DNA from 3 places in the Kitasatospora gansuensis genome. Region 2 is predicted to be linked to each of the others. Evidence: predicted binding sites of a transcription regulator. Region 2 holds the regulator's gene; each other region holds the start of a gene.
What was found. The regulator HrcA, encoded in region 2, represses chaperone genes, less so after heat shock. The targets are predictions, from matches to a motif close to TTNGCACTCNGNNNNNCNGAGTGCNAA.
Positions count from the first base shown of each region.

Region 1: groL (chaperonin GroEL) is a predicted target of HrcA. The motif match lies at 2,517-2,543, and genes of this name have one in related genera.
Region 3: groES (co-chaperone GroES) is a predicted target of HrcA. The motif match lies at 2,125-2,151, and genes of this name have one in related genera.

Region 1 is NZ_JACHJR010000001.1:3,501,041-3,505,657, reverse strand. Features, by position in the region: gene thrC (threonine synthase) at 1-1,281, shown strand; gene F4556_RS15260 (ubiquitin-like small modifier protein 1) at 1,314-1,592, shown strand; gene F4556_RS15255 (cold-shock protein) at 2,171-2,377, shown strand; gene groL (chaperonin GroEL) at 2,701-4,323, shown strand; gene F4556_RS15245 (DUF8819 family protein) at 4,425-4,617, shown strand, end outside.
Region 2 is NZ_JACHJR010000001.1:5,492,886-5,497,502, reverse strand. Features, by position in the region: gene F4556_RS24560 (16S rRNA (uracil(1498)-N(3))-methyltransferase) at 1-714, opposite strand, end outside; gene dnaJ (molecular chaperone DnaJ) at 755-1,894, opposite strand; gene hrcA (heat-inducible transcriptional repressor HrcA) at 1,952-2,983, opposite strand; gene htpX (zinc metalloprotease HtpX) at 3,204-4,121, shown strand; gene pspAB (PspA-associated protein PspAB) at 4,136-4,617, shown strand, end outside.
Region 3 is NZ_JACHJR010000001.1:4,800,324-4,804,940, reverse strand. Features, by position in the region: gene groL (chaperonin GroEL) at 1-1,576, opposite strand, end outside; gene groES (co-chaperone GroES) at 1,676-1,981, opposite strand; gene F4556_RS21560 (class I SAM-dependent methyltransferase) at 2,285-3,475, shown strand; gene F4556_RS21555 (polysaccharide deacetylase family protein) at 3,457-4,311, opposite strand; gene F4556_RS21550 (hypothetical protein) at 4,347-4,607, opposite strand; gene tsaD (tRNA (adenosine(37)-N6)-threonylcarbamoyltransferase complex transferase subunit TsaD) at 4,604-4,617, opposite strand, start outside.

The DNA.
Region 1 (4,617 bases), 2.0 Mb from region 2:
ATGGCTACCGCTGTTTCTGCCGCCCCGACCGTCGACCTCGGCCCCGCTGCCGCCCTGTCCTGTCGCGAGTGTGGCACCCGATTCCCGCTCGGTCCGAGCTTCGCCTGCGTCGAGTGCTTCGGCCCGCTGGAGATCGCGTACGAGTTCGGCTCCGAGTCCGCCGAGGAGCTGCGCAAGCGGATCGAGGCCGGTCCCGCGTCGATCTGGCGCTACGCCCCCCTGCTGCCGGTGCCGGCCGACGTGGCGGGCAAGCCCAACCTGAACCCGGGCTGGACCCCGCTGGTGAAGGCCGACAACCTGGGCCGTGAGCTCGGTTTCACCGCCCAGCTGCACGTCAAGGACGACTCGGGCAACCCGACCCACTCCTTCAAGGACCGGGTGGTCGCCTGCGCCATCGAGGCGGCGCGCGCCTTCAACTTCACCACCCTCTCCTGCTCCTCCACCGGCAACCTGGCCGGTGCCGTCGGTGCCGCCGCGGCCCGGGCCGGTTTCAAGTCCTGCGTCTTCATCCCGCACGACCTGGAGCAGGGCAAGGTCGTGATGGCCGGTGTCTACGGCGGCGAGCTGGTCGGCATCGAGGGCAACTACGACGACGTGAACCGGTTCTGTTCCGAGCTGATCGGCGACCCGGCCGGCGAGGGCTGGGGCTTCGTCAACGTCAACCTCCGCCCGTACTACGGCGAGGGTTCGAAGACCCTGGCGTACGAGATCTGCGAGCAGCTCGGCTGGCGGCTGCCGGAGCAGCTGGTGATCCCGATCGCCTCGGGCTCCCAGCTCACCAAGATCGACAAGGGCCTGCAGGAGCTGATCAAGCTCGGCCTGGTCGAGGACCGCCCGTACAAGATCTTCGGTGCCCAGGCCGAGGGCTGCTCCCCGGTCTCCACCGCCTTCAAGGCGGGCCACGACGTGATCCGCCCGGTCAAGCCGGACACCATCGCCAAGTCGCTGGCGATCGGCAACCCGGCCGACGGCCCGTACGTGCTGGACATCGCCCGCCGCACCGGCGGCGCGGTCGAGGACGTGACCGACGCCGAGGTGGTCGAGGCGATCAAGCTGCTGGCCCGTACCGAGGGCATCTTCGCCGAGACCGCCGGCGGGGTGACCATCGGCGTGCTGAAGAAGCTGGTCGAGACCGGCCAGCTGGACCCGTCCAAGGAGACCGTCGCGATCAACACCGGGGACGGCCTGAAGACCCTGGACGCCGTCGCCGAGGCGGGTCTGACCGCCACCATCCGCCCGACGCTGGATTCGTTCCGCGCCGCCGGTCTCGCCTCCGCCTGATCCCCCCTCACCTCCCCGCTAGGAGCCCGCGCATGAGCGCCACCGTCCGCATCCCGACCATCCTGCGCACCTACACCGGCGGCGTCGCCGAGGTCACCGCCGAGGGCGCCACCCTGGGCGCCGTCATCGCCGACCTGGACGCCAACCACCCCGGCATCGCCGCCCGGGTGCTGGACGACGCGGGCAAGCTGCGTCGCTTCGTCAACGTGTACGTGAACGACGACGACGTGCGTTTCGCCGAGGGCCTGGAGACCGAGATCAAGGACGGCGCGGGCATCTCGATCATTCCCGCGGTGGCCGGCGGCTGCTGAACTCCCGCCCTTCGAGGAATACCGTCGAGCCGTCGACGTACCGGAATCGCTATTTCCGGTACTGTCGGCGGCTCGCCGCTGTCGGGTGGAAATTCGGGCAGGTGCGAGGGAGTAGAGTGCGATCCCGGGTCGGCGAATCCGCACTCGCTCCGCCGCCCGCCCCACGCACCGTCAGCCGATCGCGTACGCAAGGCCCGTCCGGCCGTTGAGACATCCGCCGGACCGCGTGAGACAGAAGATGTCAGGCAAGCGTCAGAAATCTGGCCGCATTTTGCGGTGATGAGTCCGCTATGCCCGGAGTGAATTGCCGCATTCTGCCGCTTTCCTCCCGCGATATCCCATTCGGCTGCCGGGGAATTCGGCAAGGTTGGCCCTGTTGCAGAGGGCGTCTGTCCGGATACATTCAGCCGCGATCGACGCATTCACCCGTCGGCCGGACCGCCTCCTGGTGGCCCGGTGGGGCGTTTGCGGCGTGCACGGCTGCGCCCAGGGGGGGTTCCCTCGGGCGTGCCTGTTCAGACCTGGGCCCGCATCCTGCGGGTCCGCGAAGGGCCAGCACAGCACAAGGGGAGTTCGGAATGGCTCAGGGCACCGTCAAGTGGTTCAACGCGGAGAAGGGGTACGGCTTCATCGCGGTCGACGGTGGTGCGGACGTGTTCGTCCACTACAGCGCGATCCAGATGGACGGCTACCGCACCCTCGAGGAGGGCCAGCGGGTCGAGTTCGAGATCTCTCAGGGACAGAAGGGCCCGCAGGCGGACATGGTCCGTACGCCGGCGGTCTGACCTTTCCGAACCTCGGAGTCTCGGCTCGGCCACGAGCTGGCGTCACCTGGTTGGGCAGCAGGCCCGTACGACACCGTCGTACGGGCCTGCTGTCGTTCCCGCCCGTTCCCGCTGTTCGCGTGTCACTACCACGATTGGGCTTGCACTCGATACCCGAGAGTGCTAATCATTGGCGTTAGCACTCGCAGCATGAGAGTGACAACGGACCGGGTCGGTGAGGCCCCCGGGAGCGGTAGGGGACAAGACCCCCGCACACCAGGGCCGTCCGTCGCGGGCGCCCCTCGGTCCGGTGCAGTCGACCGTGTCCTGGAGGACCACTTCCGATGGCCAAGATCATCGCGTTTGACGAGGAAGCTCGCCGCGGCCTTGAGCGTGGCATGAACCAGCTTGCCGACGCCGTCAAGGTGACGCTCGGCCCCAAGGGCCGCAACGTCGTCCTGGAGAAGAAGTGGGGCGCCCCCACGATCACGAACGACGGCGTCTCCATCGCCAAGGAGATCGAGCTCGAGGACCCGTACGAGAAGATCGGTGCCGAGCTCGTCAAGGAGGTCGCCAAGAAGACCGACGACGTCGCGGGCGACGGCACCACCACCGCCACCGTGCTGGCCCAGGCGCTCGTGCGCGAGGGTCTGCGCAACGTCGCGGCCGGCGCCAACCCGATGGCCCTGAAGCGCGGCATCGAGAAGGCCGTCAAGGCCGTCTCGGACCAGCTGCTGGCCCAGGCCAAGGATGTCGAGACCAAGGAGCAGATCGCTTCGACCGCCTCCATCTCGGCCGCCGACACCCAGATCGGCGAGCTCATCGCCGAGGCGATGGACAAGGTCGGCAAGGAAGGTGTCATCACCGTCGAGGAGAGCAACACCTTCGGTCTGGAGCTCGAGCTCACCGAGGGCATGCGCTTCGACAAGGGCTACATCTCCGCGTACTTCGCCACCGACCTGGAGCGGATGGAGGCGTCCTTCGAGGACCCGTACATCCTGATCGCCAACTCCAAGATCGGCTCGGTCAAGGACCTGCTCCCGCTGCTGGAGAAGGTCATGCAGAGTGGCAAGCCGCTCGTCATCATCGCCGAGGACGTCGAGGGCGAGGCCCTGTCGACCCTGGTCGTGAACAAGATCCGTGGCACCTTCAAGTCCGTCGCCGTCAAGGCCCCGGGCTTCGGTGACCGTCGCAAGGCCATGCTCGGCGACATCGCCATCCTCACCGGTGGCACCGTGATCTCCGAGGAGGTCGGCCTCAAGCTCGAGAACGCCGGCGTCGACCTGCTGGGCACCGCTCGCAAGGTGGTCATCACCAAGGACGAGACCACCATCGTCGACGGTGGCGGCGACAGCGACCAGGTCGCCGGCCGGGTCAACCAGATCCGCGCCGAGATCGAGAACAGCGACTCGGACTACGACCGCGAGAAGCTCCAGGAGCGCCTGGCGAAGCTCGCGGGCGGCGTGGCCGTCATCAAGGCCGGCGCCGCGACCGAGGTCGAGCTCAAGGAGCGCAAGCACCGCATCGAGGACGCCGTTCGCAACGCGAAGGCCGCCGTCGAGGAGGGCATCGTCGCCGGTGGTGGCGTTGCGCTGCTGCAGGCCGCGGTCGCGTTCGACAAGCTGGAGCTCGAGGGCGACGAGGCCACCGGTGCCAACATCGTCCGCGTCGCGCTGGAGGCCCCGATCAAGCAGATCGCGGTCAACGCCGGCCTCGAGGGCGGCGTCGTGGTCGAGAAGGTCCGCAACCTGCAGCCCGGTTGGGGCCTGAACGCCGCGACCAACGAGTACGTCGACCTCATCGCCGCGGGCATCATCGACCCGGCCAAGGTCACCCGCTCCGCGCTGCAGAACGCCGCCTCCATCGCGGCGCTCTTCCTCACCACCGAGGCCGTCATCGCCGACAAGCCCGAGAAGGCCGGTGCCCCCGCGGGCGGCGGCATGCCGGGTGGCGACATGGACTTCTGATCCTCCTGCGGATCAGTCGGTTCAGCACCGCGAGGCGGTCCCCTTCGGGGGGCCGCCTCGCGGCGTTTCCGGCTTCCGGCGGCCTGCGGGACAATGGGCGGATGAGTTCCTCCGCTGACATCGAAGCCGCGCTGCACGCCGCGCGGGCGCTGATCCTGGCCGACCTGACCGCGCGGGAGGTGGCCGACCCGCAGGTGGTGTCGCTGGTGGAGGATGCCGTGACGCACCGGCGGTGGTGGCTGGAGCAGTGGCCGGACGGGACCGAGTACGTGCTCGGGCTGGTGGCGCAGGACG
Region 2 (4,617 bases):
CCCCGCCGCCACGCCCGCCGTGGAGGTCCGGAGCACGGAGGGCCCGAGCCGGTGCGGAGCGGCCCCCGCTTCGGCGAAGGCCGCGAGTTCGTCCGGGGAGACCCCGCCCTCGGGGCCGACGATCAGGATCAGGTCGCCGGTCTCGGGCAGCGGTGCGGTGGCGAGCGGGGCGGAGCCCTCCTCGTGCAGGACGGCGGCGAAGGCCGCCGAAGCGAGCACCGGGGCCAGCTGACGCGTCGTCATCAGCTCGCGGACGTCGGGGAACCGCAGCCGGCGGGACTGTTTGCCCGCCTCCCGGGCGGTGGCCCGCCACTTGGCGAGCGCCTTGGCGCCGCGGTCGCCCTTCCACTGGGTGATGCAGCGGGAGGCGGCCCAGGGGATCACCACGTCGACGCCGACCTCGGTCATGGTCTCCACCGCGAGCTCGCCGCGGTCGCCCTTCGGGAGGGCCTGGACGACGATGATCCGCGGTGCGGGCGCGGGCTCCTGACGGACGCTCAGCACGGTGACGTCCAGCGCGTCCTTGCCGTGCACGGCCGCCACGGTGCCCTCGACGCCGAGACCGAGCCCGTCCGCGAGGGTGACGGCCTCGCCGGGCTCCAGCCGCTTCACGGCGGCGGCATGCCGCCCCTCGGGCCCGTCCAGCCGGACCAGACCGCCGGGGGCGATCCCGGCGAGACGGTCGGTCTCCACGACGAACACGGGGGCGGTCATGCGCTTGCCTTACCTTCGTACTTTCGTAACCGGAACCGGCTCAGCGGCCGTTGAACGCGTCCTTCAGCCGGGAGAACAGCCCCTGCTGGCCCGGTGCGAACGTGCCCGAGGGCCGCTCCTCACCGCGCAGCACCGCCAGCCGCCGGAGCAGGTCCTCCTGCTCGGGGTCGAGCTTGGTGGGCGTCTGCACCTCGACATGCACTATCAGGTCGCCCCGGCCGCCGCCGCGCAGATGCGTGATGCCCCGCCCGTGCAGCGGGATCGACTGGCCGGACTGGGTGCCGGGCCTGATGTCGACCTCCTCCAGACCGTCCAGGGTCTGCAGCGGCACCTGGGTGCCGAGCGAGGCGGCCGTCATCGGGATGGTGACCGTGCAGTGCAGGTCGTCCCCGCGCCGCTGGAAGGTCGGGTGGCTGGTCTCGGCGATCTCGACGTACAGGTCGCCGGCCGGGCCGCCGCCGGGGCCGACCTCGCCCTCGCCCGCGAGCTGGATCCGGGTGCCGTTGTCGACACCGGCCGGGATCTTCACCGTCAGGGTGCGACGGGCCCGGACCCGGCCGTCGCCCGCGCACTCGGGGCACGGGGTCGGGACCACGGTGCCGAAGCCCTGGCACTGCGGGCAGGGGCGGGAGGTCATGACCTGGCCCAGGAAGGACCGGGTGACCTGGGAGACCTCGCCCTTGCCGCGGCACATGTCACAGGTCTGCGCCGAGGTGCCGGGGGCCGCGCCCTCGCCGGAGCAGGTGGTACAGGTGACGGCGGTGTCCACCTGGAGTTCCTTGGTGGTGCCGAACGCGGCCTCCTCCAGGGTGATCTCCAGCCGGATCATCGCGTCCTGGCCGCGCCGGGTGCGCGAGCGCGGGCCGCGCTGACCGGAGGCCGCGCCGAAGAACGCGTCCATGATGTCGGAGAAGCCGAAGCCCGCCGCGCCCGCGCCGAAGCCGCCCGCGCCGCCGCCGTTGGGCGACAGCGGGTCGCCGCCGAGGTCGTAGACCTGGCGCTTGGCCGGGTCCGAGAGCACCTCGTAGGCGGCGTTGATCTCCTTGAACCGCTCCTGCGTCTTCGGGTCCGGGTTGACGTCCGGGTGCAGTTCGCGGGCAAGGCGTCGGAACGCCTTCTTGATCTCGTCCTGCCCCGCATCCCGTCGGACGCCGAGTACCGCGTAGTAGTCCGTGGCCACCAAATGCTCCGCTTGTTCCGCCTCTAGAAGTGCTGCGACTGGTCTGACAGTGCTCTGTTAGGACTCGGCCAGGATCTGACCCACGTACCGTGCGACCGCTCGCACCGCCCCCATTGTGCCCGGGTAGTCCATCCGGGTCGGTCCGATCACGCCCAGCTTCGCGACACTCTGATCGCCCGAACCGTAGCCGACCGAGACCACGGAGGTGGAATTGAGCCCCTCGTAGGCGTTCTCGTGGCCGATCCGGACCGTCATCCCCGCGTCCGCCGTCTCACCCAGGAGACGGAGCAGGACGACCTGCTCCTCCAGGGCTTCCAGCACCGGCTGGATGGTGAGCGGGAAGTCGTGGCCGAAGCGGGTCAGGTTGGCCGTGCCGGCCAGCATGATCCGCTCCTCGTTCTGCTCGGCCAGGGTCTCGAAGAGGGTGGCCAGCACGGTGCTGACGGTGGGCCGGTCGGCGGGCTCGAAAGCCGCCGGCAGGTCCTCCAGCAGACCGGGCACCTCGGGCAGCGGCCGGCCGACCGCCTGGGTGTTGAGCTTGGCCCGCAGGTCGGCCAGCACCGTCTCGCCGACCGCCCCGGGGCAGTCGACCATCCGCTGCTCGACCCGGCCGGTGTTGGTGATCAGGACCAGCATCACCTTGGCCGGGGCCAGCGCCACCAGCTCGACGTGACGCACCGTCGACCGGGACAGCGAGGGGTACTGGACCACCGCGACCTGCCGGGTCAGCTGCGCGAGCAGCCGGACCGTACGGGCCACCGTGTCGTCCAGGTCCACCGCGCCGTCCAGGAAGTGCCGGATCGCCCGGCGCTCGGGGGCGGTCATCGGCTTGACCTCGGCCAGCCGGTCGACGAACAGCCGGTACCCCTTGTCGGTGGGGATCCGGCCCGCGCTGGTGTGCGGCTGGTGGATGTAGCCGTCCTCCTCCAGGGCCGCCATGTCGTTGCGCACGGTGGCCGGGGAGACGCCGAGGTTGTGCCGCTCGACCAGGGCCTTGGAGCCGACCGGCTCCTCGGTGCCGACGTAGTCCTGGACGATCGCGCGCAGCACCGCGAGCTTGCGGTCGTCCAACGGCCGCTCGCTGTACATGGCCACGCACCTCCGTCTTCGCTTCGTCCTGATCCGGTCCGTCCCCTGGCACTCAGCTGGGCAGAGTGCCAGGACAGTACCTGCCAGTGTAAGGCCCGACTCCGGCGGCAGGAACGGTGCCGCCTGGTGATCCTTGCCGCTGTCCCACCCGTGCCGCCCGCCGAATGCCTTCGGCAAGTGGCAGCATCGAAAGCGACAGATCCGGACATAAGGAGCAGTCATGTCGTCAGGCCAGCACTCCCGCTTCGCACCCGACCGCGGGCTGACCGGTCGGATGGTCACCACGATGTTCGTGATCGGGCTGCTCTACGTCGGCTTCACCGGACTGCTGATAGTGCTGCTCCGCGGGGCCTGGCCGCTGATCGTACTGATCTCCGGCGGGCTGTTCGTGGCCCAGTTCTGGTTCAGCGACAAAATCACCCAGCGGGCGATGGGCGCCCGCGAGGTCACGCCCGAGGAGTACCCGCAACTGCACGGCACCATCGACCGGTTGTGCGCCCTGGCCGACATGCCCAAACCCCGGGTCGCGGTCACCGTCACCGACATGCCGAACGCCTTCGCCACCGGCCGCAACCCCGAACGCGCCGTGGTCTGCGTCACCACCGGCCTGCTCCGGCGACTGGAGCCGGAGGAGCTGGAGGGCGTGCTCGCGCACGAGCTGTCGCACGTCGCGCACCGGGACGTGGCGGTGATGACCATCGCCGGCTTCCTCGGCGTCCTGGCCGGGGTGATCACCCGGATCGCGCTGTACGGCGGCCTGATGAACGGCCGCGGCCGCAGCAACGACAGCAACGCGGCGCTCGCGATGATCCTGGTCCCGCTGGTCAGCATGGTGGTCTACGCGGCCAGCTTCCTGCTCACCCGGCTGCTCTCCCGCTACCGCGAGCTGGCCGCCGACCGGGCCGCCGCCCAGCTCACCGGGCGGCCCAGCGCACTGGCCTCCGCCCTGACCAAGGTGACCGGCCAGATCGCCGCCATCCCGAGCGAGGACCTGCGCCGGGCGCAGCCGTACAACGCCTTCTACTTCGCCCCGGCACTGAGCGCCCGGGAGGCCGCGAGCCAACTGATGTCCACCCACCCGTCGCTGGAGCAGCGGCTGGAGCAGCTCGGCCGGATCTCCGCCGAGCTCGGCCGCTGAGGAGCCACCGCCCCATGGGATTCCTGAACGCCCTCTTCGGCCGCAGCAAGCCGGTCCGGCCCGACCTCGACCAGCTCTTCGGCGTCCCCTCCGCCGCCCTCACCCTGGAGGCCGCCGCCGGCTTCCGCCCCACCGGCCTCGGCTCGGTCTGCTTCGCCGCCGTCGAGGGCGCCGCCTTCACCGAGGTGGCCACCCGGATCCGCGCCCTGCTCGACGCCGACACCGAACGCGGCGGCATCCCGGTCGAGGTCTCCCAGGACTCCTACGGCTACACCTGGCTGCTCGCCCGCCACTCCCCCGACGACCTCCCCGCCCTGGTCAACGACCTGCACGCGGTCAACAGCGAACTGGAGGCGAACGGCTTCGGCCCCCAACTCCTCTGCTCCATCGTCGGCTTCCACAACGACACCGACCGCCCCCTCGGCCTGGTCTACCTCTACAAACGCGGCACCTTCTACCCCTTCGCCCCACTCCCCGGCGAGAAGCGCGACAACCC
Region 3 (4,617 bases), 690 kb from region 2:
CCGGCTTCTCGACCACGAGGGTCTCGGTGGTGAGCAGCAGGGACGCGATGGAGGCCGCGTTCTCCAGGGCGGAGCGGGTGACCTTGACCGGGTCGATGACGCCGGCCTTCAGCAGGTCGCCGTACTCGCCGGTGGCGGCGTTGAAGCCGTGACCGTTCTCGAGCTCCGCGACCTTGTGGGTGATGACGTAGCCCTCGAGGCCGGCGTTCTGGGCGATCCAGCGCAGCGGCTCGGCGAGCGCCTTGCGGACCACGGCGACACCGGTCGCCTCGTCGCCGGTCAGGCCGAGGCCGCCGTCGAGCACCTTCTGGGCGTGCACGAGGGAGGCGCCGCCACCGGCGACGATGCCCTCCTCGACCGCCGCGCGGGTCGCCGAGATGGCGTCCTCGAGACGGTGCTTGCGCTCCTTGAGCTCGACCTCGGTGGCCGCGCCGACCTTGATCACGCAGACGCCACCGGCCAGCTTGGCCAGGCGCTCCTGCAGCTTCTCGCGGTCCCAGTCCGAGTCGGTGTTGGCGATCTCGGCCTTGATCTGGTTCACGCGACCGGCGACGGCGTCCGTGTCACCGGCACCGTCGACGACCGTGGTGTCGTCCTTGGTGATGGTGATGCGGCGGGCGGTGCCGAGCACGTCCAGACCGGCCTGGTCGAGCTTGAGGCCGACCTCCTCGGAGATGACGGTGGCACCGGTGAGGGTGGCCAGGTCGCCGAGGATGGCCTTGCGGCGGTCGCCGAAGCCGGGGGCCTTCACCGCGACGGCGTTGAAGGTGCCACGGATCTTGTTGACCACGAGGGTGGAGAGCGCCTCGCCGTCCACGTCCTCGGCGATGATCAGCAGCGGCTTGGAGGTGCCGCCCTGCAGGATCTTCTCGAGCAGCGGGAGGAGCTCCTGGATGCTGGAGATCTTGCCCTGGTTGATCAGGATGTACGGGTCCTCGAGGACCGCTTCCTGACGCTCGGCGTCGGTGACGAAGTACGGCGACAGGTAGCCCTTGTCGAACTGCATACCCTCGGTGAAGTCGAGCTCCACGCCGAAGGTGTTCGACTCCTCGACGGTGATGACACCGTCCTTGCCGACCTTGTCGATCGCCTCGGCGATCAGGTCGCCGACCTGCTGGTCCTGGGCGGACAGGGACGCGACGGCGGCCACGTCCTCCTTGCCCTCGATCTCCCGGGCGCTGGCGAGCAGGTGCGCGGAGACGGCGGCGACGGCCTTGTCGATGCCCTTCTTCAGGGCGGCCGGGCCGGCGCCCGCGGCGACGTTCCGCAGACCCTCGTTGACCAGGGCCTGAGCCAGCACGGTGGCGGTGGTGGTGCCGTCACCCGCGACGTCGTTGGTCTTGGTGGCGACCTCCTTGACGAGCTGCGCGCCAAGGTTCTCGTACGGGTCGTCCAGCTCGATCTCACGGGCGATGGTGACGCCGTCGTTCGTGATGGTCGGGGCGCCGAACTTCTTGTCGATGACGACGTTGCGGCCCTTGGGACCGATGGTCACCTTGACGGTGTCGGCCAGCTTGTTCACGCCACGCTCGAGCGAGCGGCGGGCGTCCTCGTCGAACTGCAGGATCTTCGGCATGATTCCGTTTCCTAAAGGGGTCTACTGACGACGTGAGCCAACAACCGCGCCCCGGGCCCCTGTCACTGGTGACAAGAATCCGGGGCGGGCTGGTACGTCTTACTTCTCGATGATGGCGAGAACGTCGCGCGCCGAGAGAACCAGGTATTCCTCACCCTGGTACTTGACCTCGGTGCCGCCGTACTTCGAGTACAGGACGATGTCGCCGACGGCGACGTCCAGCGGGAGACGCTGGCCGTCCTCGAAGCGACCCGGGCCGACGGCCAGGACGACGCCCTCCTGGGGCTTCTCCTTCGCCGTGTCCGGGATGACCAGGCCGGAGGCCGTGGTGGTCTCGGCGTCGAGCGGCTGGACCACGATGCGGTCCTCGAGCGGCTTGATGGCAACCTTGCTGCTGGCGGTCACGTCCGAGCTCCCCTTCGGAGATTACGGGGTTGTTCTTCAGGTAGGTGGCGATGGGAACGGGTCTGCCGTCGCGGGGGTCAGACTCGCTTCATCGCGTTAGCACTCACCCGGTGGGGAGTGCCAGGAACGACCATAGGCGGCCGTTAGCACTCAGTCAACCAGAGTGCCAACGGCGTGGCCCGGAGAACCGCCGGAACCGAGCAGCCGTACTACGACCGCAAGCCCGAACCGCTGCCTCGACCCAGCAGGCCCGCCGCAGCCGCAGCGGCCGGTGCAACTGATCCGGAGCGGCAGAATGGGCCCGTGGAGATCGAATCGTTCCGGGCCCTGCTGACCGACCAGGGGCAGGCACTGCTCGCCGAACTGCGGGAGTTCAAGCCCGGCGAGGAGCTCGCGCTGGCCACCCGGCTGCGCAAGGAGCACCCGGCCGAGCTGGTCAGCGCGGCGCTCGCGCAGGCGGGGCTGCGGCAGCGGGCCAGGGCGAAGTTCGGCGTGGACGCCGACGCGCTGTACTTCACCCCGAACGGGGTCGAGCAGGCCACCCGCCGCAGCGTGGCCGAGTGGCGGGCGCAGCGGTTCGCCGCGCTCGGCGTGAAGCGGCTGGCCGACCTGTGCTGCGGGATCGGCGGCGACGCGATCGCGCTGGCCCGGGCCGGGATCGCCGTGCTGGCGGTGGACCGGGACGAGCTGACCTGCGCGGTGGCCGCGGCGAACGCCGCCGCGCTGGGCCTGGGCGAGCTGATCGAGGTCCGGCAGGCGGACGTCACCGAGGTGGACGTCACCGGCTACGACGCGGTCTTCACCGACCCGGCGCGCCGGACGGCGCGCGGGCGGGTCTTCGACCCGGAGGCGTACTCCCCGCCGCTCTCCTGGGCGATCGAGGCGGCCCGCCGCACTCCGTACGGGGCGCTCAAGGTGGCGCCCGGCATCCCGCACGCGCTGGTGCCGGACGGCGCCGAGGCGGAGTGGGTGTCGGACCACGGGGAGGTCAAGGAGGCGGTGCTCTGGTTCGGCACCGGGGCCACCGAGCCGCACCGGGCCACCCTGCTGCCGGGCCCGCACACCCTGACGGGCGGTCACCTCCCCGACCCGGCGGCCGGACCGGTCGGGCGCTACCTGTACGAGCCGGACGGCGCGGTGATCCGGGCCCACCAGGTGGCCGAGGTGGCCGCGCAGGTGGACGGCCGGCTGATCGACCCGATGATCGCCTACCTGACCTCGGACCGGCTGGTCGCGACGCCGTACGCGCACGCGTACGAGCTGACCGACGTGCTGCCGTTCCACATCAAGAAGCTCAAGGCACTCCTGAAGGAACGGCGGGTCGGCACCGTGGTGATCAAGAAGCGCGGCATCGCGATCACCCCCGAGGACCTGCGGAAGCAGCTCAAGCCCAGCGGGCCGAACACCGTCACGGTGATCCTCTGCCGGACCGACCGGGGCCCGCTGATGATGCTGGGTCAGCCGGTGACGCCGGGTCAGCCGGCCTGGATGTAGTCCTCCAGCCGGGCCACCGCGAAGCCCTGCTCCTGGATCCGGCGCAGCATCTCGGCGAACATCTCGGTCATCGTCTCGCCCTTGAGGTCCTTGGGTCCCCGGAAGTGCGCCAGCACGATGTCGCCCGCCTTGAGCTTCTTGTCGGCGGCCTGGTACTGCATGTCGTGGATCTGCATCGACTCGCGCCACAGCACGATCGCGCGCGGGCCGCACTGCTGCACCGAGGTGTTCAGCTGCGGGGTGTGCGCGCCGTCGCCGTACGGCGGGCGGAACAGCAGCGGGGCCTTGCCGTACTGCTGGGTGAGCGCGGTCTGGGCGTCGCAGACCTCGGACTTCTGCTTCTCCGCCGAGACCTTGCTGAGCTGGGCGTGGTCGGTGGTGTGGTTGTGCACCTGGTTGCCGAGCGCCTGGAGTGGCTTGAAGTAGCCGTAGTTGTCCTTGACGATGTCCCGGGTCAGGAACATCGAGATCGGGATCTTCAGGTCGGTGATCATCTCGACGAACTTCGGGTCCTTCTCGGCCCCGTCGTCGATGGTCACGAAGACCACCTTGTCCTTGGTCGGCACCTCGCTGAAGACCGGCACCGGGCCGGTGGCGGTGAGCTTGACCGGCTTGTCGGCCGGTGCGGCGGGGGCCGGCGGAAGCGCCGTCAGCCCCCACTTGGCCCACTTGTCGGACGCCGGGGACGCCGGGCTCGCGACGGCTGACGGTGACTCAGCGGCCTTGCCGCCCGAGGAGGTCGGCACCGGCGGACTGGCCGGGGTCTGCGCCGCCCCTGCGCTGCATCCGGCCACCAGGGCCATGGCCACGGCCACCAGGACGTACGTCTTCTTCACCGTGCTCCCCGTCGTTCAGCGAACTCCCAGGAAGGCTACTCGACGTGCTCGCTGGTGAACCCCCACCGATGGACGGGGCGCGCCAGCAGCACGGCCGGCGGGTCGGCGACCAGCAGCGGCTCGCCCTCCCACCAGGTGATCAGCAGCACCCGGTCACCGGCGGCCGCGAACAGCTCGGTCCGCACCAGCCCGGCCGAGCCGCGCAGCACGGGCAGCACGAACTCCCGTACCCAGTCGGAGAGTTCGGCGGCCCGGCCGGCGGCGGCCCGGGCCTCCCACATCTGCGCCAGGGTCACCGCAGCGCCT